2 regions of the Mesorhizobium sp. WSM4884 genome follow, and region 2 is predicted to be linked to the other one. Evidence: predicted binding sites of a transcription regulator. Region 2 holds the regulator's gene; the other holds the start of a gene.
The links. The regulator LexA, encoded in region 2, represses DNA repair genes until DNA is damaged. The targets are predictions, from matches to a motif close to TGTTCNNNNTGTGTTCNG.

Region 1 (12,031 bases), 220 kb from region 2:
GAATGCTAACGGCATCCGCCTCGGCATCAAGAAGGGCGGCTGCGCCGGCATGGAATACACGATCGATCTGGTCACCGAGCCGAATCCCAAGGACGACCATGTCGAGCGCGACGGCGCGCATGTCTATGTCGCGCCTGAAGCGGCGCTCTTCCTGCTCGGCACCGAGATGGATTTCGAGCAGACGACGCTGCGCACCGGTTTCACCTTCAAGAACCCGAACCAGAGCTCAGCCTGCGGCTGCGGCGAATCCGTCGAACTGAAGCCGGCCGACCTCAAGGCGCTGGCCGAGGCGCGCGCCTCGGCCTGATAACCCAATCACCGCTGCGCTGTTCAGTCTGGCAGCGCGGCGATCACCACAAGCTCTACAACGAGGTCGGGTTGCGCCAGTGCGGTAACGCCGATCACTTCGGACGGCGGCGGATTGTTGTAGCTGCAGTGCTTCGGGCAATGCTCGGCAAAGAATTCGTCCAACACGTCCAGACGGAAATTCGGTGAACTGAGTACACCGCCGGTTGGGAACGGTCCCTTGATGTAAAACGTCACCTTGACCAGATGGTCGAGCGAGCTGCCAAGTTCCTCCAGATCCGCTTTGATGTTGGCAAGGATCGCGCGCCATTGCGTGGCCGGATCGCCGATGGCGCCGCCCCCGTGGTTCGACGGATCGTAGTCGTCGACCGTGGCGGTGTTGCCGCACAGAAAAACATATCCCTTCGCGCCCGTGACGACCGTGCCCTTGCCCCAGGGCATCAAGCGATCGCCTTTGAACTTCTTGTGCGTCGTGAGGTTCATTTCGGCCTCCTGTCGCTAATCCACCCACATCCCAGTCCGCTTGTGCCAGCCGGCGATCGATTCCGCGGGATAGACCTCGAACACCTTGTCTTGTCTGCCGATCACCGGCTCGACCCAGTTCGCCTTATATTTCAGCATCAGATGCACCTTTTCCGGCGGCTTAGGCAGGTCGGTGTCGATCGCCGAGGCGAAGGGATGCACGAGGTCCGGCCAGTTCGGATCGTAGAGCCAAAGAGCCGAGCCGCACTTCTTGCAGAAATTGCGCTCGCCGGTGGAGACCTCGCAATGCGGGTGCTCGTCGTCCTCGATCTCGGCGCGGTAGACGCCGAGGCTGCGCTTGCCTGTGACGTTCATCGTCTCGTAGTCAGCGCCGAGGTTGATCGCAAAACCGCCGCCGCCCTGCTGCTTGCGGCAGATCGAACAGTAGCAGAGCATGAACGGCACGGGTGTGTGGCTTTCCACCTCGAAGCGGACGGCGCCGCAGCGGCAGGAGCCTTTAAGCAGGACAGGCATGGCGTGAACTCCATTTCCGGGTCTCAACCTGTCAACATGCCTTTGGTTGCGGCGATGACAAGGCCCATTCCGGATGCGATGATTGCGGCATGGACGATGAGCGCCTTCGGGAATTGTTCGAAAGCCTTGGCCCGATCAGCATCCGTAAGCTGTTCGGCGGCAAGGGCATCTATTGCGACGGCATTATCGTCGCCGTCGTCGTGCGCGGCGAGCTGATGCTGAAAGCCGACGAAGAGAGCATTCCCGGTTTCGAGGCCGCCGGCTGCAGCCAATGGACCTACACCGGCTCGCGGCACGGCAAGGAGGTGGCGATGCCCTATTGGAGCGTGCCTGACAGCGCCTTCGACGATCCCGACGAGATGGCGGTCTGGGCGCGGCGGGCTTATGAGGCTGGAAGGCGGGCAGGCCGATAAGGCCCTGCTTTACGCAATTCCGAACGGAAAACCGCTACGCACTTTTCCTGGAACTGCTCTTACAGCGCCTTGGCGATCTCCGCCGCCAGCCGCGCATTGTTCTCAACCAGCGCGATGTTGGTCTTGAGGCTGCGGCCGCCGGTCAGTTCCAGGATCTTCGACAGCAGGAAGGGCGTCACCGCCTTGCCGGTGACGCTCTGCGCTTCGGCGGCCTTCTGAGCGGCCTGGATATAGCCGTCCATCTCGGCGGCCGGGATTTCGTCGTTCTGCGGCACCGGATTGGCGACCAGAATGCCGCCACTGAGGCCCAGCGCCTGGCGCGTATCGTAGAAATGCGCGATGTCCTCAGGCGCATGCAGCGTCAGCGGGGCACGGAACGGCGACTGCCTCGACCAGAAGGCGGGCATGGTTTCGCAACCATGGCCGATGACGGGGACGCCGCGTGTCTCCAGCACCTCCAGCGTCTTCTCGATGTCGAGGATGGCCTTGGCGCCGGCCGAGACGACGATGATCGGCGTGCGCGCCAGCTCGTCGAGGTCGGCCGAGATGTCAAAGCTCTTTTCCGCGCCCTTGTGGACGCCGCCAATGCCGCCGGTGGCGAAGACCTTAATGCCCGCCATCTGCGCCGCGATCATGGTGGCCGCCACCGTGGTGCCGCCGGTGCGCTTTTGAGCGACGGCAAAACCGAGATCGGCGCGCGACAGCTTCATGGCGTCGCCGGTCATGGCGAGCGATTCGCGCTCGCCGTCGGATAGCCCGATCTTGATGCGGCCGTCGACCACGGCGATCGTCGCCGGCACCGCGCCGCCATCGGCGATGATCTGCTCGACCTTGGCGGCCATCGCGCCATTGTCGGGATAGGGCATGCCATGGGTGATGATGGTGCTTTCCAGTGCCACCACCGGCCGCCCGGCGGCAAGCGCCTCCGCCACCGGCGGGTGGATGTCGATGAAGCGGCGGGCGGTTTCGGGTGTCATGTCTGTTCTCCGATCGAAGCGCCAAACGCTTCGCAAGATGATCTGGGCAAGATGATCCGGTGGCCCTATGCCACTTCCCGTGCCTCCGACACAAGGGCAAGCGCTTGGCCGAAACTGGCGGCCGTGAAGGATGGCACCGCCTCGGCGCTCTCGATGGCCAGAATTGCCGCGGCAACGCCTTCGCGCAGCGCTATCCGCAAGGGCAGGCCGCGCAGCAGCGCGGCAACGGTGGCGCCGGTCAGGGCGTCGCCGGCGCCGGTGACGTCGGCGACCCGCCGCGGCGCGGGCGGATCGATGGCAAAGGCACCGGACCCGTCGAAACCAAGCACCGGAGCGCCGCCGGCCGTGACCACGCCCGCCGTCAGCCCCTGTCGCCTGAGCGCCTCGACAACATCCGGGCCGGACATGTCGGCGCCGCAAAGAGCCGCCGCCTCGCGGCGGTTCATGAACAGCAGCGACAGATCGCCGAGCAGCGGCGCCAGCCGCACGACCTTGGCCGGCGAGATGGCGATGGCGAAGACCGGCCGGCCGCCGGCCTGCGCGACGAGACGCTCGAGCGCCGCCGTCGGCAGGTTCGCGTCGCAGAGGATCGCGTCGGCCTCGGCGATCGCCTCGCGCACCTTGGCGCGGCGGATCTGCTTGGGGAAGGCGAGGTCGTAGAGGCCCATATCGGCAAAGCCGACGATCAGCTCGCCCTCGCTGTCGATCAACGCCGTGTAGCTCGGCGTCGCGCGGTCGAGGAACACCACCGAAAGATCGGCGATGCCGGCCCTTGCGATCGCCGCTGCGACCGTCTCGGCCGCCGCGTCGCCGCCGCGTACCGAAAGCAGCGACGCCGACACGCCGCGCTTCACCACGCTGCGCAGCGCGTTGAAGACGCCGCCGCCGACATCCTCGCGCATGATGCCGGGGTTGGAGGCGGCGGGCACGTAAATGCCCGACACCTGGCCGCGCCTGTCGATATGGGCGCCGCCAAGCGCCAGAATTTTCGGGGATGTCGGCATGCCGCGGAGGTGACCTTCGTTGATTGTTCGCGTGCGCACACTAGGTTTCCGCGCATCGCCCCGCAATCGGTGACGCGATTCGGGCCGGCCGGATGTCGAAGTGTCTTTGGGCCAGCGGCGCTGGCGCGCCCTAGCTCTAGTGAGACAAAAAAAGAACAAATCCAGATATCGATTGTTTTTCAGTCATTTGCTGCCCCTTGCCAAATGAGAACAAAAAAGGTACAAAACAGCAGGGATCACGGATTGTCCGGCCTTCATTGACGACCAAGGGGTGATGTATCATGGCTCAGAATACTTTGCGGCTTGTAGAGGATAAGGCAGTGGACAAATCAAAGGCTCTGGATGCGGCGTTGTCGCAAATCGAGCGCGCTTTCGGCAAGGGCTCGATCATGCGGCTCGGCGCCAACGAGCAGGTCGTCGAGATTGAAACCGTGCCGACGGGATCGCTCGGCCTCGACATCGCGCTCGGCGTCGGCGGCCTGCCGCGCGGCCGCATCATCGAAATCTACGGGCCGGAAAGCTCGGGCAAGACGACGCTGGCGCTGCATACCGTTGCGGAGGCCCAGAAGAAGGGCGGCATCTGCGCCTTCGTCGATGCTGAGCACGCGCTCGATCCGGTCTATGCCCGCAAGCTCGGCGTCGATCTCGAAAACCTCCTGATCTCCCAGCCCGACACCGGCGAGCAGGCGCTGGAAATCTGCGACACGCTGGTGCGTTCCGGCGCCATCGACGTGCTGGTGGTCGATTCGGTCGCGGCACTGACGCCGCGCGCCGAAATCGAAGGCGAGATGGGCGATGCGCTGCCCGGCCTGCAGGCCCGCCTGATGAGCCAGGCGCTGCGCAAGCTCACCGCGTCGATCTCGCGCTCCAACACCATGGTCATCTTCATCAACCAGATCCGCATGAAGATCGGCGTCATGTTCGGCTCGCCGGAAACCACCACCGGCGGCAACGCTCTGAAATTCTACGCCTCGGTGCGCCTCGACATTCGCCGCATCGGTTCGGTCAAGGACCGCGACGAGGTGGTCGGCAACCAGACCCGCGTCAAGGTGGTGAAGAACAAGCTGGCGCCGCCCTTCAAGGTGGTCGAGTTCGACATCATGTATGGCGAGGGCGTGTCGAAAACCGGCGAGCTGATCGATCTCGGGGTCAAGGCCGGCGTGGTCGAGAAGTCGGGTGCCTGGTTCTCCTACAATTCGCAACGTCTCGGCCAGGGCCGTGAGAACGCCAAGCTGTTCCTGCGCGACAATCCGGACACGGCGCGCGAGATCGAACTGGCGCTGAGGCAGAATGCCGGGCTTATCGCCGAGAAATTTCTCGAGAATGGCGGCTCCGAAGGCGGCGATGACGGTTTCGAGGACGAAGCCGGCGCCATGTAGGGGCCACAATCGCGGTGTATTAAGTTTAGCTTATGTAATCGAGTTCTGTAATACCGCGTTCCGAACCGCCGGCCTTAGCGCCGGCGGTTTGCTTTTCGGGGCCGGTATGCATGCACGGGCAGCTCGTGAATTGGCCCAGTTCCGTGTTTCTGGACAGGCTCAAGAGCTACGGCTAAAAGGCCAATCTATCTCTTCTGAAGCACGAAAGCCCATCTGCCGCCGGCCATGCCGGCGGTTCCTACGAAAAGGCGGTATCCATGAGTGGCGTGAACGACATCCGGTCGACATTCCTCGACTACTTCCGCAAGGAGGGTCACGAGATCGTCGCCTCCAGCCCGCTGGTGCCGCGCAACGATCCGACGCTGATGTTCACCAATGCCGGCATGGTGCAGTTCAAGAATGTCTTCACCGGCCTGGAGAAGCGGCCCTACTCGCGCGCTTCGACGGCGCAGAAGAGCGTGCGCGCCGGCGGCAAGCACAACGACCTCGACAATGTCGGCTACACCGCGCGCCATCTCACCTTCTTCGAGATGCTGGGCAATTTCTCGTTCGGCGATTACTTCAAGGAGCGCGCGATCGAGCTCGCCTGGAATCTGATCACCAAGGATTTCGGTCTGCCGAAGGACAAGCTCCTGGTCACCGTCTATCACACGGACGACGAGGCGGCCGGCTACTGGAAGAAGATCGCCGGCTTCTCGGACGATCGCATCATCCGCATCCCGACCTCGGACAATTTCTGGGCGATGGGCGACACCGGACCCTGCGGCCCGTGCTCGGAAATTTTCATAGACCGCGGCGAGCACATCTGGGGCGGTCCGCCCGGCAGCCCGGAAGAGGACGGCGACCGGTTCCTGGAATTCTGGAACCTGGTGTTCATGCAGTATGAGCAGGTGACGAAGGACGAGCGCATCGATCTGCCGCGCCCGTCGATCGACACCGGCATGGGCCTGGAGCGCATGGCGTCCATCCTGCAAGGGGTGGAGAGCGTTTTCGAGACCGACCTGTTCAAGCATCTGATCGACGCGGCATCCTCGGCGCTCGGCCACGGGCCGAGCGAGGAAAACGTGGCATCGTACCGCGTGATCGCGGACCACCTGCGCTCGACCTCCTTCCTGGTGGCCGACGGCGTGCTGCCGTCCAACGAAGGCCGCGGCTATGTGCTGCGCCGCATCATGCGCCGCGCCATGCGCCACGCGCAGCTGCTTGGCGCCAAGGAACCTTTGATGTGGCAACTGGTGCCGGCGCTGGTGCGCGAGATGGGCCAGGCCTATCCCGAGCTCAGCCGCGGCGAGGCGCTGATCACAGAGACGCTGAAGCTCGAGGAGACCAGGTTCCGCAAGACGCTGGTGCGCGGACTCGGCCTGCTGGCGGACGCGACGGAGACACTCGGCGCCGGCGACATGCTGGACGGCGGGACCGCCTTCAAGCTTTACGACACCTACGGCTTTCCGCTCGACCTGACGCAGGATGCGCTGCGTCAGCGCAACATCTCCGTCGATCTGGCCGGCTTCACCGATGCGATGGAGCGGCAGAGGGCGGAGGCGCGCGCGCATTGGGCGGGCTCCGGCGAAGCGGCGACCGAGACGGTCTGGTTTCCCGTGCGTGAAAAGAACGGCGCAACCGAATTCCTCGGCTACGAGACCGAGCAAGCGGAAGGCCTCATCCAGGCGCTGGTCAAGGACGGTAAGACCGTCGACAGCGCAAGCAAAGGTGACGCGATTGCCGTGGTCGTCAACCAGACGCCGTTCTATGGCGAATCCGGCGGCCAGATGGGCGATACCGGCGTGATCTCAGGTGACGGCTTCTCGATAGAGATCTCCGACACTCAGAAGAAGGCAGACGGGCTGCTCGTGCATTTCGGCAAGGTGGCGAGCGGCACGGTCAAGCTAGGTGCCACCGTGGAGCTCAAGGTCGACCATGCGCGGCGTTCGAAGCTGCGTGCCAACCATTCCGCGACGCATCTCATCCACGAGGCGCTGCGCGAGGTGCTGGGCACCCATGTGGCGCAAAAGGGCTCGCTGGTCGCGCCGGATCGACTCCGCTTCGACATCTCGCACAACAAGCCGATCTCGTCGGACGAGCTCGAGGACGTCGAGCGCATGGCGAACGAGATCGTCGTGCAGAACAGCCCGGTGACGACGCGCCTGATGTCGGTCGACGATGCCATCGCCGAGGGCGCCATGGCGCTGTTCGGCGAGAAATACGGCGATGAGGTGCGTGTGGTGTCGATGGGTACGGGCTTGCATGGCGCCAAGGCCAACCGTCCCTACTCGGTCGAGCTCTGCGGCGGCACGCATGTCAGATCGACCGGCGATATCGGGCTGGTGCGCATCCTGTCGGACAGCGCGGTGGCGGCCGGCGTGCGCCGCATCGAGGCGCTGACCGGCGAGGCGGCGCGCAAGCATCTCGACGAGCAGGACAAGCGCCTGAAGGCAGCGGCGGCGACCTTGAAGATCTCGCCGGCCGATGTGCCGGCGAGAGTCGAGACGCTGCTCGAGGAGCGCAAGAAGCTCGAGAAGGACCTTGCCGAAGCGCGCAAGAAGCTGGCGCTTGGCGCCGGCACGGCCGTGTCCGATGCTCCGCCCACCAACGAAACTGTCGCCGGCGTCGGCTTCCTCGGCAAGGCGGTCAGCGGCGTGGCGCCGAAGGACCTGAAGCCGCTCGCGGATGCCGGCAAGAAGACGCTTGGCTCCGGCGTGGTCGTCTTTGTCGGCGCCGGCGAGGACAACAAGGCGAGCGTCGTCGTCGGCGTTACCGAAGACTTGACCGGCCGCTTCAGCGCCGTCGACCTGGTGCGCGTCGCTTCCGCCGCGCTTGGCGGGCAGGGCGGGGGCGGACGTCCCGACATGGCGCAAGCCGGCGGCCCCGACGCCTCCAAGGCCGACGACGCGATCGCGGCGGTGAGGGCGGCCCTCGAAGCCGCCTGAGCCAGGGGATGAAAGTCCTCGTCCTTGGCGGCTACGGACTTATCGGAGAAGCCGTTCTCGAACGTTTGATCGAGGACGGACAAGACCTTGTCGGGCTCGGTCGTGATGTCCGCGAGGCGCGGCGGCGCAAGCCGGGCGTAGAGTGGATCGCGGCCGATATGTCGCGGCTGGTCGCGGCGGCGGACTGGGCACCCTTGCTTGCCGGCGTGGAAGCCCTCGTGAATGCCGCCGGCGCCTTGCAGGACGGCCCGCGCGACCATCTGGACGCCGTCCACCGGCGGTCGGTCGCCGCCCTCGTCACTGCTTGCGAACAGGCCGGTGTGCGCCGACTGGTGCAGATTTCGGCGATCGGCGCCGACCTCGGTTCCGACGATGCGTTCTTTCGGACCAAGGCCGAAGGCGACCGCGCCGTCGCATCATCCTCCCTGGATTGGACGATACTGCGGCCCGGCCTCGTCGTCGCGCCCGCCGCCTATGGCGGAACGGCTTTGCTGCGCGCGCTGGCCGCGTTTCCATGCTTCGTGCCGGCCGTGCTCGCGGACCGACCGATCCAAACGGTATCGGTCACGGAGGTCGCCGAGGCGGTATCGCGGGCCGTCGGCGGGTCTCTGGCGCAAGGGCAGGTCATCGATCTCGTCGAGGAACGGGCCAGGCCTCTCGGCGCCATCCTGCTCGAATTCCGGGCCTGGCTCGGCTTATCCAAGGCGCCGATTGTGACGGTGCCGGCGATTGTCGGGCGGCTCGCCGGCATGGGCGCGGATGGGCTCGGCCGTCTCGGTTGGCGATCTCCCTTGCGCAGCGCTGCGCTTGCCGCGCTCGAGAACGGCGTCACCGGCAATCCGAAACCCTGGGCCGAAATCATTGGTCGCCCGCTGCAACCTCTGGAAACGACGCTGGCTGCAATGCCGGCGCATGTTCAGGAGCGGTGGTTCGCGCGCCTCTGGCTGCTGAAGCCGATCGTCCTCGCCGTCTTGTTCGCGTTCTGGCTGGTTTCGGGCATTGTCGGGCTTGTCCGACAGGAAGCGGCTGTCGAGATTCTCACCTCGCGTGGCCTGCCGGACGGCCTCGCGCTCGGGATGGTTCTTGCCGGGAGCGTCGCCGACATCGTTGTCGGTGCAGCGGTCGTCGTTCGACCCTTTGCACGATCGGCGCTGATGGCGATGATTGCCATCACCTTGCTCTACCTTGCCGCGGCGGCGGCGCTTGCTCCCGATCTCTGGCTTGATCCTCTCGGGGCCATCGTCAAGGCCGTGCCGACGCTTTGCCTCGTCCTGGTGGCTCTGGCGATTTCGGAAGAGCGATGAGCTTCTGGGTGGACATATTGCGGTGGTTGCACGTGATCGGCGCCACCGTGCTGTTCGGCACCGGCGCCGGCATAGCGTTCTTCATGCTGATGGCGCAACGGACCGGCAAACCCGAGATCGTCGCCCATGTCGCCGGCACGGTCGTGATCGCCGACGCCATCTTCACGGCAACCGCTGTCGTCGTGCAGCCAATAACCGGCGCGTTGCTGGCGCGCGAGATGGGATGGCCGCTCAGCCAAGGCTGGATCGTGCTTTCGTTGCTGCTCTATGCCGTTGCCGGCGCCTTCTGGCTGCCAGTGGTCTGGATTCAGATGCGCATGCGCGATCTGGCGCGGCAAGCCGTATTGAAAAACGCTCCTCTGCCCGAGGAGGAGAAGCGCCTCTTTCGCATCTGGTTCGCCCTCGGCTTTCCGGCCTTCGGCGCGGTGCTTGCGATCCTCTGGCTGATGGTGACCCGGCCGGAGATAGCATTCTAACCGGCAGTTCCAGGCGGCTCTACCCGCCGCAGGCCGACAGCCGGCTGCTTCAGTCGGCTTTCTCCGTCCGGGCAAAGCTCGGACGCGCGGCGATGCGCGAATACCAGCTCTCGATGTCCGCGAAACGCGCCAACAGGTCGCGCCCTTCGGCAACCTTGAGGAAATACGCGATGACCGGTGCCGTGTGCAGGTCGGCCAGCGTCAGCTGGTCGCCAAGCAGCCAGGGGTCTTTTGCCTTCAGCGACGTGAGAACTTTCAGCACAGTCTCTGCCTGGCGGAGGCCGGCGGCAATCCGTTCCTCGTCGGCGGGCGCCTTCTCGAGCCGCTCCACGGCGACGTCCCAGACCATGGCCCGATAGCCATAGGCATCGAGCATGCCGGCGACTTGGCCCATCCTCGCACGACCGCGCGGATCCGCAGGTTGCAGTGCGGGCCCGTCGAAGGCTTCGTCGACATAGCGCGCGATGGCACCGGTCTCGAACAGGCGAAAGCCGTCATGCTCGAAGGCCGGGATGCGGCCGAACGGGTGGTGTTCGAGAAACCAGGCGGGAATGCCTTCGGCCGCGAAGATGTCGAGAGGGACGAGCTCGTAGTCGACGCCCTTTTCCTCCAGCGTCATCCGCGCGATGCGGACATAGACGCTGTAGTCGGCGCCGTAGAGGATCGCCTTGGTCATCGGGCCCGGCCCTCCGCTATGGCTGCGGGCGTTCGGCGCTTGAAAAGCCCATTTCGGGGCCTTTCATGCGCTTCGCGCACCGCTGCTCACCCCATCGCTTTCTGCAGGTTCTCGTCGATCTTGTCGAGGAAGCCGGTGGTCGAGAGCCAGGGCTGGTCCGGGCCGATCAGCAGCGACAGGTCCTTGGTCATGAAGCCAGCCTCGACGGTCTGGATGCAGACCTTTTCCAGCGTCTCGGCGAAGCGCTTCAATTCGGCATTGTCGTCGAGCTTGGCGCGGTGAGCGAGGCCGCGCGTCCAGGCGAAGATCGAGGCGATCGAATTGGTCGAGGTTTCCTCGCCCTTCTGATACTGACGATAGTGGCGCGTGACGGTGCCGTGCGCGGCTTCCGCCTCCACCGTCTTGCCGTCCGGCGTCATCAGCACCGAGGTCATCAGGCCGAGCGAGCCGAAGCCTTGAGCCACCGTGTCGGACTGAACGTCGCCATCATAGTTCTTGCAGGCCCAGACATAGCCGCCGGACCATTTCAGGCTCGAAGCCACCATGTCGTCGATCAGGCGATGCTCGTACCAGAGTTTTCTCGCCTTGAACTCGGCCTCGAATTCCTTCTCGTAGACCTCCTGGAAAATGTCCTTGAAGCGGCCGTCATAGGCCTTGAGGATGGTGTTCTTGGTCGACAGATAGACGGGGAAGTTGCGCAGCAGGCCGTAGTTCAGCGAGGCGCGGGCGAATTCGCGGATCGATTCGTCGAGATTGTACATGGCCATCGCGACGCCGGCGCCAGGCGCGTCGTAAACCTCATGCTCGATCACAGTGCCGTCCTCGCCGACGAACTTGATCGTCAGCTTGCCCTTGCCGGGATAGCGGAAGTCGGTGGCGCGGTACTGGTCGCCGAAGGCGTGACGGCCGACGACGATCGGCTTGGTCCAGCCCGGCACCAGGCGCGGCACGTTCTTCATGATGATCGGCTCGCGGAAGATGGTGCCGCCGAGGATATTGCGGATGGTGCCGTTGGGCGACTTCCACATCTTCTTCAGCTTGAATTCCTCGACGCGAGCCTCGTCGGGCGTGATCGTCGCGCACTTCACGCCGACGCCGTATTTCTTGATCGCGTTGGCCGAGTCGATCGTCACCTGGTCGTTGGTGGCATCGCGGTTCTCGATGCCGAGATCAAAATAGTCCAGCTTGAGGTCGAGATAGGGGTGGATCAGCTTGTCCTTGATGAACTGCCAGATGATGCGGGTCATCTCGTCGCCGTCGAGCTCGACGACCGGGTTCGCCACCTTGATCTTCGCCATGGAAAGAATGCCTCGTTGCTGGGGATCTGAACGGCCTTGCCCGCATGGCTTCGGCCGGGGTTGCGGAGCGTATATCAAAGCCTTTTTGAGCGCGCAAACCGCGATCCATACCACTATGGACGAGTGCCGCCGTCGTGAATGCTTCATTTTCCGAACCGGATGTGGCAGGGGACGCCGAAACGCCGCAAACACTGGTTACGGAGAGCCATGCCAGCCGCAAACGTCCCCGCCAAGACCGCCGGACCGGCGATCATCCTCGTCGAGCCGCAGCTCGG
Region 2 (12,031 bases):
GCCCGCCTCGGCGGGCCGCCCGGCACTTATGTCGGTCACCGGCTGACGCAGGACCCCGGGGTGCTTGGCGCCGCCAAGGCGCAGAACCTGCCGCGCGACCTGCCCGAGGATCGCGTCAAGACGCTGCTCGTGCTACCGGGCTCGCGCCGCGGCGAGGTGCGCCGGCTGATCGAGCCTTTCGGCAAGGCCATGTCGGTCCTGCGCCAGCGCGGCCATCGGTTGCGCCTGCTGCTGCCGACGGTGCCGCATGTCGCCGATCTGGTGAAAACGTCGGTCGCAAGCTGGGACGAGAAGCCTGAGATCATCACCGATCCGGAGCGGAAATGGCAGGCCTTCGGCAAGGCCGATGCGGCTCTGATCGCGTCCGGAACCGTTTCGCTGGAACTGGCGCTTTGCGGCGTTCCGATGGTCTCCAGCTACAAGCTCGATCCGATCGCGCGTCTCATTTCCCGATATCTGGTGACCACCTGGTCAGCGCTGCTGCCCAACCTGATTTCGGATCGGACGCTGATCCCTGAATTCTACAATCAATATGTCCGGCCGGAGAACTTGGCGCGTCAGTTGGAAGCGCTGTTTGCCAATACCGGCATGCGCGCCTGGCAGAAGGCGGGCTTCGCCGAGATCGTAAGGCGCATGGCTACCGAGAGGCCGTCGGGCGAGATCGCGGCGGAAGTCGTGATGGGATGTATCAGGAAGGCAGTAGGCAGTAGGCAGTAGGCAGTAGGGGCTCTCTTTCTACTGCCTATTTGCCTACTCACTATTCCCTATCTCTTAGCAATCGGCACGTAGTCGCGTTCCGTGGCGCCGGTGTAGAGCTGGCGCGGGCGGCCGATCTTCTGGTGCGGATCCTCGATCATCTCCTTCCACTGCGCGATCCAGCCGACGGTACGGGCGACGGCGAACAGCACGGTGAACATGGTGGTGGGGAAGCCCAGCGCCTTCAGCGTGATGCCCGAATAGAAGTCGACGTTGGGATAGAGCTTCTTGGCGATGAAGTACTCGTCGGTCAGCGCGATCTTCTCCAACTCCATCGCGATGTCGAGCAGCGGATCGTCCTTGATGCCAAGCTCGCCCAACACCTCATGCGCGGTCTTCTGCATGATCTTGGCGCGCGGATCGTAGTTCTTGTAGACGCGGTGGCCAAAGCCCATCAGCCGGAACGGGTCGTTCTTGTCCTTGGCGCGGGCGATGAATTCCGGGATGTGGTCGACGTGGCCAATCTCGCCCAGCATGTTGAGGGCCGCCTCGTTGGCGCCGCCATGCGCCGGACCCCACAAGCAAGCGATGCCGGCGGCGATGCAGGCGAACGGATTGGCGCCCGAAGAGCCGGCAAGGCGCACCGTCGAGGTCGAGGCGTTCTGCTCGTGATCGGCATGCAGGATGAAGATGCGCTCCATGGCGCGGGCCAGCACCGGATTGATCTTGTATTCCTCGCAGGGCACAGCAAAGCACATATGCAGGAAGTTCGCCGCGAAGCCGAGATCGTTCTTCGGATAAATGAAGGGCTGGCCGATGTGGTATTTGTAGGCCATCGCCGCGATGGTCGGCATCTTGGCGATCAGTCGCATCGAGGCGACCATGCGCTGGTATGGGTCGGAGATGTCGGTCGAGTCGTGGTAGAAGGCCGACAGCGCGCCGACCACGCCGCACATGACTGCCATCGGGTGCGCGTCGCGCCGGAAGCCGGTGAAGAAGCGCGACATCTGCTCATGCACCATGGTATGGCGCGTCACGCGGTAGTCGAAGTCGTCCTTCTGCGCCTTGGTCGGCAGCTCGCCGTAGAGCAGGAGGTAGCAGACCTCGAGGAAGTCGCCGTGCTCGGCAAGCTGGTCGATCGGATAGCCGCGATGCAAGAGGATGCCGGCATCGCCGTCGATGAAGGTGATCGCCGACTCGCAGCTCGCCGTCGAGGTGAAGCCGGGATCGTAGGTGAAGGCGCCGGTGGTGCTGTAGAGAGCGCCGATGTCGATGACGTCAGGCCCGGTCGAGCCGCTTCGCACCTTGAATTCGTGGGTCTTGCCGGCGAGTTCGAGCTTGGCGGTCGACTCATGCGCCTTGCCGCCCGGTTCCAGTTTTGTCGCAGCTTCGCTCATTGCAAACTCCTTTTGTTTCCTCATGCCGGCAAGGCAATTCCTGCAAACGACACGTCGAAATCACCGGAATGCGCGAACTTGCCACCGCATTTTAAGGGGGTGCGTGCCAGATTGGGCCAAGGCCTAATGTTGCACTGCGAAACACGCCTTTCAATGCCAATCTTCTTGGGCCAGTTCGCTCCTAATCGATTTGATCTCCAATCCGCGCTAGACTTTCGTCGCGTCCCAGCACGGCAAGCACGTCGAACACGCCGGGCGATGTGCTTCGGCCGGTGAGCGCGGCTCTCAGCGGTTGGGCCACGGCGCCGAGCTTGTGACCGCCGGTCCGCGCAAAGTCGCGAATAGCGGCTTCCGCGGCTGCGGCGTTCCATTCGCCGGCGACCGCCGCGAGCGCGGCATGGGCACCGCGCAGAATGGCGCGCGCGTCATTGCCAAGCAACCCGGCGGCCTTCTCGTCGAGCTGCAGCGGCCGATCCGCGAAGAGGAAGGCGGCTCCATCGACGAGTTCGACCAACGTCTTTGCACGCTCCTTGAGGCCGGGCATGGCGGCAAGCAGCTGCGCCTTGCGCCTGTCGTCGAGCTTTGCCGCGAGCGCCGGTCCGCCCCCGAGATAGGGCAGGGTGGCGACGAAGATGTCGAGAAGAGCCTTGTCGTCCATCTTGCGCATGTGGACGCCGTTCAGCGCCTCGAGCTTGGCGAAGTCGAAGCGGGCGGCGCCCTTGTTGACGTCGCCGATGTCGAACCAAGCGATCATGTCCTCGATCGACATGACCTCGTCGTCGCCATGGCTCCAGCCGAGCCTGGCCAGATAGTTGAGCAGGGCCTCAGGCAGGTAGCCCATGGCGCGATAGGCCTCGACGCCGAGCGCGCCATGGCGCTTCGACAGCTTGGCGCCGTCGGCACCATGAATCAGCGGGATGTGCGACATCGATGGCACCGCCCAGCCCATGGCGTTGTAGATGACGGTCTGGCGCGCGGCGTTGGTCAGATGGTCGTCGCCGCGGATGATGTGCGTGACGCCCATGTCGTGGTCGTCGACGACGACGGCATGCATGTAGGTCGGGTTGCCGTCCGAGCGCAGGATGATGAAGTCGTCGAGGTCCTTGTTCGGGAAGCGCACCTCGCCCTGCACGCGGTCGTGCACGACGGTCTCGCCCTCGGTCGGCGCCTTGATGCGGATAGCGCCCTTGACGCCGGGAGGCGCCTCGGACGAGTCGCGGTCGCGCCACTGCCCGTTGTAGCGCGGCGGCAGGCCCTTGGCCCGCGCTGCCTCGCGCATCGCCTCCAACTCGGCCGGCGTCTCGTAGCTGTAGTAGGCCTTGCCCAGGCGCACGAGATCCTCGGCCACCTCGCGGTGGCGCGGCGCGCGCTCGAACTGCGATACAGCCTCGCCATCCCATGAGAGACCGAGCCAGGTCAATCCGTCGAGGATGGCGGCCGTCGCCGCCTCAGTAGAGCGCTCGCGATCGGTGTCTTCGATGCGCAGCAGCATCGTGCCGCCCGTGTGCTTGGCGTAGAGCCAATTGAACAGCGCCGTGCGCGCGCCGCCGATATGCAGGTAGCCGGTGGGCGAGGGGGCGAAACGGGTGACGACCTTGTCGGACATGAAACTCTCAGAGTGGCACTGAAGGAGTGCGTGATTGCGCGGACTTTCGCGCGGTCGGCGTTCATGTAGCATAGGAGGTCTGGGGCGCAAGGGGCAGACCCGATGGCTGGACGTGGCCGAGGTGCGGAGGAGGGCGAGGGGACGACGGCTGGCGTTAGCGAGCGCCTGCTGTTTGCAGGCACCGCGCCTGCAGAAGCGACGCCGGTTTCGGTTCCGGCGCCGCGTCCGGCCACGGAGATCTTGCCGCCGGGCGGTGATGCCGCGCCGCAGCCGCTTCAGCCGGCAACCATCGACCGAATCCGCAGGCAGTTCCGCCGCGCCTCTTTTTCCGCGCTTCGCCGAAGCGTCGCCTCGGCCGCCGCGACCGAGCTCGACCGCGGCATCGGTTTCCTGCTGGTGCCGGTGTTCCTTGCCGCCGGCGTGATCCTCTATTTTTCCTTGAACAGCGAGCCGGATCTCTACCGGCCGCTGGCGGCGGTGGGGCTGATGGCCGTCTGCGCGGTGGTTTCCCGTTCTTCGCCAAAGACGCATCTTATCTTCATGGCGGCGCTGTTTTGCGCGCTGGGCTTTGTCGCCGCGAAGGTCGAGACATGGCGGACCGCAACGCCGATGCTCGGCTCAGAGATACAGACGCGGCTGACGGGTCGCGTCGTCGTCGCCGAGGAGATGGCCAATGGCCGGGTGCGGCTGACCATCGACCTCGTCTCGACCGCGCAGCCAAAACTGCGCTACGCGCCGGATCGCGTCAGGCTCTCGGCACGCAGGATTCCGCCGAACGTGAAGGCAGGATCGCTGGTGACGGGCTATGCACGGCTCCTGCCGCCGACCGGACCGGTTCGCCCCGAAAGTTATGATTTTTCCTTCGACAGCTATTTCTCCGGCATCGGCGCCAGTGGATTTTTCCTCGGCGATCCGAAAGTCATTCCGACAAATGACCCTCCTGCCCAGGCGAGCATCGCCTCAGCGATCGAGAACGCGCGCGAGGCGATTGCCGATCACATCAGAAGCAGCGTCGGCGGACCCGAAGGCGAGATTGCCGCGGCGCTGATCGTCGGCGTTCGCGCGGGCATTCCCGAGGAAATCAACGAGGCGATGCGGCGGACCGGCATCTACCACATTATCTCGATCTCTGGGCTGCACATGGCGCTGGTCGCCGGCACAGTCATGCTTTTGCTGCGCGGCGTCTTCGCGCTGCTTCCGGATTTTTCGTCACGCCGGCCGGTGAAGAAGTATGCCGCTGCGATCGCGCTGGTGTCGATTGCCGCTTACCTCGTCATCTCCGGCGTGGTGGTCGCCGCCGAACGAAGCTTCATCATGCTCGCTGTCATGCTGATCGCCGTGCTCTTCGATCGCGCGGCGCTCACGATGCGCAACCTGGCGATTTCGGCCATCGCCGTCATCCTGGTGTCGCCGCACGAAGTGGTTGGTCCGAGCTTCCAGATGTCGTTCGCCGCGACCGCGGCCCTTGTCGGCGCCTATGCGGGCTGGGCCGACTACCGCGCCGGCAAGGTGAGAGCGCCGCCGGCGAAGCGGTCGTTCCTGCGGTTCCTGTCGCACAAGCTTGCGGTCGGAGCGGGCGGCGCCGCGATGACGTCGATCATTGCCGGAAGTGCGACGGCGCTGTTTGCCATCTGGCACTTCCAGCGCGTCTCGCCGCTCAGCCTGCTGGCTAATTTGGCCGTCATGCCGATCGTGTCGCTGGTCGTCATGCCGTTTGCCGTCTTTAGCGCACTGGCGATGCCATTCGGCTTCGATGGTCCTTTCCTCTACGTTATGGGCAAGGGCCTGACGGCGATGATCGCGATTTCGGCCTGGATTTCGGAACGGTCGCCGGTCGATGCCGTGGGGCTGATCTCGATCCAGTCGGTGCTGCTCGCGACAATCGCGCTGGTGATAGCAACCATGGCCACCACCTGGCTCAGGCTGGCGGCAGTGCCCTTCGCGCTGGCCGCACTACTGGCGGTCCCGCAAGTGCGCACGCCGGACCTGCTGATCTCCGAGGACGCGCATCTGGTGGCGATGCCGATCGGCGGCGGCGAGCTCGCCATCAATCGCGCCCGCTCCAACGAGTTCACCACCGACAATTGGAAACGCGCGCTGCGGGCCGAAACGATCGTGCCGCCGGAAACATTCGCGAAAGGCGCACTCGACATCGCAGACCCGGTCGACCTGCCGGCGGGATCCCCCTTTTACTGCACTGGCGATCTCTGCATTGGCCGGCATCCGTCCGGTGCAATCGTCGCCTTGGCGGAAAACCACGATAGCGCCAGGCCGGCCTGCAGCTTCGCCGACCTTATCGTCATCAACGACGCCACGGCCTACAATCCTTGCCGCGATCCACGCATCCTCGTCGTCACCAAGCGGCAGCTTGCGCGTGACGGCAGCGCCGCCGTCTACTTCGACGCGCAGTCGGCAACGGCGCGAGCCGCCATTCAATATGCCGTCGAAAAGCCCTATCGCCCCTGGCACGAACAGCGGCGCTACTCGCGCGAGGCGAGGGGACTAGCGCCATACGAGCGGCCTGAGAAGCCACAGACCAAGCCGCCGCCACTCAGTAGCGACGAATGAGCCCGACCAGCTTGCCCTGCACCTTGACCCTGTCCGGTCCGAAGATGCGGGTCTCATAGGCCGGGTTGGCGGCCTCGAGCGCGATCGAGGCGCCCTTGCGGCGGAAGCGTTTCAGTGTCGCTTCCTCGTCGTCTACCAGCGCCACCACGATCTCGCCCGGGCTCGCTGTATTGGCATTGCGGATGATCACCGTGTCGCCGTCGAAGATGCCGGCTTCGATCATCGAATCGCCCTTGACCTCAAGCGCGTAGTGCTCGCCGCCAGCGATCATATCCGGCGGAACTGTGATCGAGTGCGTCTGGTGCTGGATAGCGTCGATCGGCACACCGGCGGCAATGCGACCCATCACCGGGATGGACACGGCCGAAATGGCGTCGTCGTCATTGCTGGGCGTCGGCGTCCGGGAGGGCGCTGCCGGCTTGATCTGCCGGCCGAGATTGCCTTGACCGCCTTGGATGACGCTCGGCGAGAATTTTCTCGCCGCATTCAGGCCGGGCGCGATCGAATCGGGCAGGCGCAGCACCTCAAGAGCGCGCGCGCGGTTCGGCAGCCGGCGAATAAAGCCGCGCTCCTCCAGTGCCGTGATCAAACGGTGGATGCCCGACTTCGAAGCGAGGTCGAGCGCTTCCTTCATCTCGTCGAAAGACGGCGGAATGCCGCTTTCCTTGAGCCGTTCATGGATGAACATCAGCAGTTCATGTTGTTTGCGCGTCAGCATGGCGGCCCCCATGGGTTCTGGAACCAGAATCAGAAAAACAAACCCAGAACAAACACTATCTGTTCCAGTTGTGTTCCGCAACCGTTTAAAGTTTAGTGAATCTGTTGACGTTTTGTTCAGCGTAACATCAGAACGCTGCATTCGTCGCCGGCTTCCGCAGCCGGGGCGAACGGCTCGCGCACGATCAGGCCGTTGGCCTCGGCGAGCGTCCTCAGCATGGAGGAATCCTGGATGCTGAACGGTGTCGCGATCAACTGTCCGGCATCCTCGCGCACGACTGCCCGCACATAGTCCTGCCTGAGATCGTTGGCGCGCATCGCGGAAGCCAGCTGCGCGGTGCGGATGTCCTGTCGGAAATCGCGGCCGCCAAGACGCGCCAGGAGCGGCTTCAGGAACAATTGCGAGCAGACAAGACTCGCCACCGGATTGCCGGGCAGGCCGATGCAGCGGATTTTGCCAAGCCGGCCAAACATCAGCGGCTTGCCGGGGCGCATGGCGATCTTCCAGAAATCGAGCTGCATGCCTTCGCCGGTCAGCACGTCGTGGATCAGATCGTGATCACCGACCGAGGCGCCGCCGAGGGTGACGATGACATCGGCGCCGACCGCGACCGCTTTCTTGACCAGCGCCGAAATCGCATCCTGCCGGTCGGCGGCGATACCGAGGTCGAGGGCGCGGGCACCGACCGACTGCGCCGTCGCCGCTACGCCATAGGCGTTGGACGAGATGATCTGGTCGGGGCCGAGCGCGCTTCCCGGCGGTAGCAATTCGTCGCCCGTGGCGATGATGGCCACCATCGGCCGACGCACCACGTTGAGGCTCGGATGATTGGCGGACGCCGCCAGCGATAGCGCTGCTGGATCGAGCAGGCGGCCTTTTTCGAGAAGTACATCACCCTGGCCGAAGTCGAGTCCACGGCGACGGACGTTGCGTGCTTCCGCCGTCGGCTCGGTCACTTCGATGCTGCCGCCGCCGAGGTCGCGAACATTTTCCTGGATGACGACGGTGTCGGCGCCTTCGGGGAGCGGCGCACCGGTGAAGATGCGCACCGCCTTACCCTTGCCGACGGAGCCGGCAAAACCGCGCCCGGCGGGCGCCACGCCGATCACGGAAAGCCGCGCCGGCACGGAGGTCACGTCGACAGCGCGGGCGGCATAGCCGTCCATGGCCGAAGCGTCGAAGGGCGGCTGGGTGCGCAGCGCCACCAGCGGTTCGGCGAGCACCCGGCCGGCCGCATCGGCCAGCGGCACGTTTTCGCCCGGCAGCGCGGTTGCGCCATCCAACAAGCGCCCGAGCGCCTCGGCGACCGGAACCAGCGCCATCGTCAGGAACTCGCCCCGGATTTGACGGACTTGTAGTCGCCCGACTTGCCGCCGGTCTTCTCGACCAGCCTGATGCCGGAGATAACCATGGCGCGGTCCGCCGCCTTGGCCATGTCGTAGATGGTGAGGCAGGCGATCGACGCCGCGGTCAGCGCCTCCATCTCCACGCCGGTCTTGCCGGTGACGCGGGCAAGCGCGGTGACCTTCAGGCCGGGCAGGGCGCGGTCGGGCTCGATATCGACGGCGACCTTGGTCAGGAGCAGCGGATGGCAGAGCGGGACGAGCTCATGCGTCTTCTTGGCCGCCATGATGCCGGCGATGCGCGCCGTGCCCAGCACGTCGCCCTTCTTGGCGTCGCCGGCCAGGATCATCTCCAGCGTTTCCGCTCGCATCGAGACGAAGCCCTCGGCGATCGCCGTGCGTGTCGTCTCGGCCTTGTCGCCGACATCGACCATGTTGGCTTCGCCCTTGGCGCCGAGATGGGTGAGGGCAGGCATCCTCAAAAGGCCTCGGCCGGCGCCTTGCCCGTCAGCAGAAGCTCGGTCGCGGCAGCCACATCGGCCTGCCGCATCAGGCTCTCGCCGACGAGGAAGGTACCGATCCCGCTCTTCTCCAGCCGGCGGCAATCCTGATGAGTGAAGATGCCGCTTTCGCTGACGAGCAGCCGACCGGCCGGCACCATCGCTGCAAGCCGCTCGGAAATTTCGAGGCTGGTCTCGAAGGTCCTCAGATCACGGTTGTTGATGCCGATCAGCCGCGACGAGAGGCGAAGCGCGCGCTCCATCTCCTTTTCGTCATGCACCTCGACCAGCGCGTCCATGCCGAGCTCGAAAGCCGTCGCTTCGAGCTCGCTGGCTAAAGCGTCGTCGACGCTTGCCATGATGATGAGGATGGCATCCGCGCCCCAGGCGCGGGCTTCATAAACCTGGTACGGATCGAAGAGGAAATCCTTGCGCAAAGCGGGCAGGCCGACGGCGGCACGCACGGCGGTCAGGAAGCTAGGCGCACCCTGGAAGGACGGGGCGTCGGTCAGCACCGAAAGGCAAGCCGCTCCACCTCGCTGATAGGCCCTGGCGAGCGCCGGCGGGTCGAAGTCGGCGCGGATCAGGCCCTTGGAGGGGCTCGCCTTCTTGATTTCGGCGATCAGCGCAAAGCCGCCGGCCTTGCGTTTGGCCTCGAGCGCGGCGAGGAAGCCGCGCGGCGGCTCCATGTCCTTCGCTTTGGCCTTGATATCGGCAAGCGGCACGTTGAGCTTCGCCGCGGCGATCTCTTCGCGCTTGTAGGTTTCGATCTTGCGCAGGATATCGGACAAGGCTCTAACCGTTCGAAATCTCGACGAGCTTGTCGAGCACCGCGAGGGCCCGGCCGCTGTCTATGGCTTGCGCGGCGGCTTCAATGCCGTCGGCGAGCGTCGTCGCCTTGCCGGCCACCACCAAGCCGGCACCGGCATTCATCAGCACGGTATCGCGATAGGCGCCGGCGGCGCCGCCCAGCATATCGCGTAATGCCTTGGCGTTGTAGGCCGCGTCGCCACCGCGCAGCTCTTCCTTGGTATGGCGCTTCAGTCCGACTGCCTCCGGGGTAAGCGTGAAGGTGCGGATCTCGCCGCCGGCAAGTTCGGCAACCTGCGTTTCGCCGGTGGTGGTGATCTCGTCGTAACCGTCGCCATGCACGACCCAGGCATGCTCGGCGCCAAGCGCCTTCAGCGTCTCGGCCACCGGTATGATCCATTCCGGCAGAAAGACGCCGACCATCTGTCGGCTGACGCCGGCCGGATTGGACAGCGGTCCGAGCAGGTTGAAGATGGTCCGCGTGCCGAGCTCGCCCCGGATCGGGCCGACATGCTTCATCGCCGGATGATGCGCAGGCGCGAACATGAAGCCGACGCCCGCCTCGTGGATGCAACGGCCGATCGTCTCCGGCGAAATGTCGATCTTGACGCCGAGCGCCGTCAGCACGTCGGCGGAACCGGTCAGCGAGGACAGGCCGCGATTGCCGTGCTTGGCGACCGGAACCCCTGCCGCCGCGATGACGAAGGCAGAGGCGGTCGAGATGTTGACGCTGTGCGAGTTGTCGCCGCCGGTGCCGACGATGTCGATGGCGCCGAGCGGGGCTTCGACGCGCAGCATCTTGGCGCGCATCGTGGCGACCGCCCCGGAAATCTCGCTCACCGCCTCGCCGCGCACGCGCAACGCCATCAGGAAACCGCCGATCTGGCCCGGCGTCGCGTCACCCGACATGATGATGTCGAAGGCCTCGCGCGCTTCCTCGAAGGAGAGTGCGGTGCCGGTGGCGACCTTGGCTATGTGTGTCTTGAGAGCGCTCATCGTGTCTGTGCTTGCGAAACGGCGGCCGGATCGATGCGAACGTCATACTGCGACTGCAACTGCGCCACCAGCTGGTCGAGCAGGTCGTCGGACATGCCGGCGCTGAAGGATTTCTGCGCATCGTCGGGAACCGAGCTGCCATCGGCGCCAGCCGGTTCGAAGACTTCGGCGACCTTGAACAGGATCTGGCCGTCGCCGGTGGGCGAGGGGATCAGACCCGTGCCGCCTTCGCCGACGCCGAACATGGCCGCAGCACCTTCCTTGCCGAAATCGGCATCGTCGGCTTCGCGCTTCAGGCCTCGCTTGGTCTGCTTTTCGAGCTTCAGCTCGCCCGCGATGACGTCGAGCGTCGCACCTGCCTTGAGGCGCTTTTCCAACTCCTGCGCCTTCGCATCGAGCCGCTTGTCGGTCTCGGCCGCCGTCCAGTCGGCCGCCACCTTCTGGCGGACTTCGTCGAGCGTACGATCGCGCGCTGCGGTGACCGACTGGACCTCGTAGAACACGAAGCCGTTGTCGGCGGTGGTCAGGCCTTCATTTTCCGTATTCGGCTCGGCCTCGAAGACCGCCTTGATGAGATTCGCCGATTCCGGCAGGTCCTTGACGATCGTGCCATCCGGCCGCTGGCCGGTGCGGTCGATGGCGTCGATGGTGACGACCTTGAGCTTCAGCTTGTCGGCGGCCTGAGCCAGAGAGGCGCCCGAGGCGCGTGTGTCCTCGTAGCTGTCATGCACGTCGAGCAGGACGCGGCTAGCCTCGCCGAGCGCCAGGTCCTTGCGGATCTGATCGGACACTTCCGAAAGCGGCTTCACCACTTGGGGCTTGATCTCGGTAACGCGCAGCAGAACCGGGCCAAAGGCGCCTTGGACCACCGGGCTAACCTCGTTGGCGTTGAGCGAGAAGGCCGCGTCGGCGACCGCCTTGTCGGCGATCTTGTCCTTGGACAGCGTGCCGAGCAGGGTGTCGGCCTGGGTCTTGCCCTCGGCGGTGACGATCTTGTCGAAGGTGGCGCCGGCCTTCAGTGAATCATATGCCGCCTTGGCCGCGTCCGGCGTCTTGAACACCAGCTGTTCGATGGTGCGCATTTCGGGCGTCGTGTAGCGCGCCTTGTTCTTGTTATAGTCGTCGGCGACTTGGCTGTCGGTCACCGCCGTCGGGTCCATGATGTCTTGCGGCTCGAGCCGGACATAGGAGAACTTGCGGTATTCCGGCGCGGCATAGTTCTTCTTGTTGGCTTCGAAATAGGTTTTGAGCGCGCTGTCAGATGGCGCCTCGATCGGCTGCACGAGCGTCTTCGGCAGCACGAGATAGTCGATCGTGCGGTCCTCGCCGCGATAGAGCGCAACCGCCTTCAGGAAGGTCTGCGGCGCCTTGAGGCCGTCGGAGATCGCCTCGACGAT

Region 1: a site for LexA is predicted at 3,903-3,920, ahead of recA (recombinase RecA). Genes of this name have one in related genera too.

What each region holds. Positions count from the first base shown of each region.
Region 1 is NZ_JARTVO010000004.1:119,706-131,736, forward strand. It holds gene sufA (Fe-S cluster assembly scaffold SufA) at 1-307, shown strand, start outside; gene P9236_RS07930 (RidA family protein) at 331-789, opposite strand; gene P9236_RS07935 (GFA family protein) at 805-1,302, opposite strand; gene P9236_RS07940 (TfoX/Sxy family protein) at 1,392-1,715, shown strand; gene P9236_RS07945 (pseudouridine-5'-phosphate glycosidase) at 1,775-2,692, opposite strand; gene P9236_RS07950 (carbohydrate kinase family protein) at 2,758-3,696, opposite strand; gene recA (recombinase RecA) at 3,978-5,075, shown strand; gene alaS (alanine--tRNA ligase) at 5,333-8,002, shown strand; gene P9236_RS07965 (SDR family oxidoreductase) at 8,011-9,306, shown strand; gene P9236_RS07970 (DUF2269 domain-containing protein) at 9,303-9,782, shown strand; gene P9236_RS07975 (glutathione S-transferase family protein) at 9,832-10,458, opposite strand; gene P9236_RS07980 (NADP-dependent isocitrate dehydrogenase) at 10,545-11,756, opposite strand; gene P9236_RS07985 (RNA methyltransferase) at 11,964-12,031, shown strand, end outside.
Region 2 is NZ_JARTVO010000004.1:336,445-348,475, forward strand. It holds gene lpxB (lipid-A-disaccharide synthase) at 1-717, shown strand, start outside; gene gltA (citrate synthase) at 765-2,093, opposite strand; gene gltX (glutamate--tRNA ligase) at 2,275-3,699, opposite strand; gene P9236_RS09065 (ComEC/Rec2 family competence protein) at 3,802-6,267, shown strand; gene lexA (transcriptional repressor LexA) at 6,251-6,985, opposite strand; gene glp (gephyrin-like molybdotransferase Glp) at 7,102-8,307, opposite strand; gene moaC (cyclic pyranopterin monophosphate synthase MoaC) at 8,310-8,804, opposite strand; gene trpC (indole-3-glycerol phosphate synthase TrpC) at 8,807-9,619, opposite strand; gene trpD (anthranilate phosphoribosyltransferase) at 9,624-10,634, opposite strand; gene P9236_RS09095 (peptidyl-prolyl cis-trans isomerase) at 10,631-12,031, opposite strand, start outside.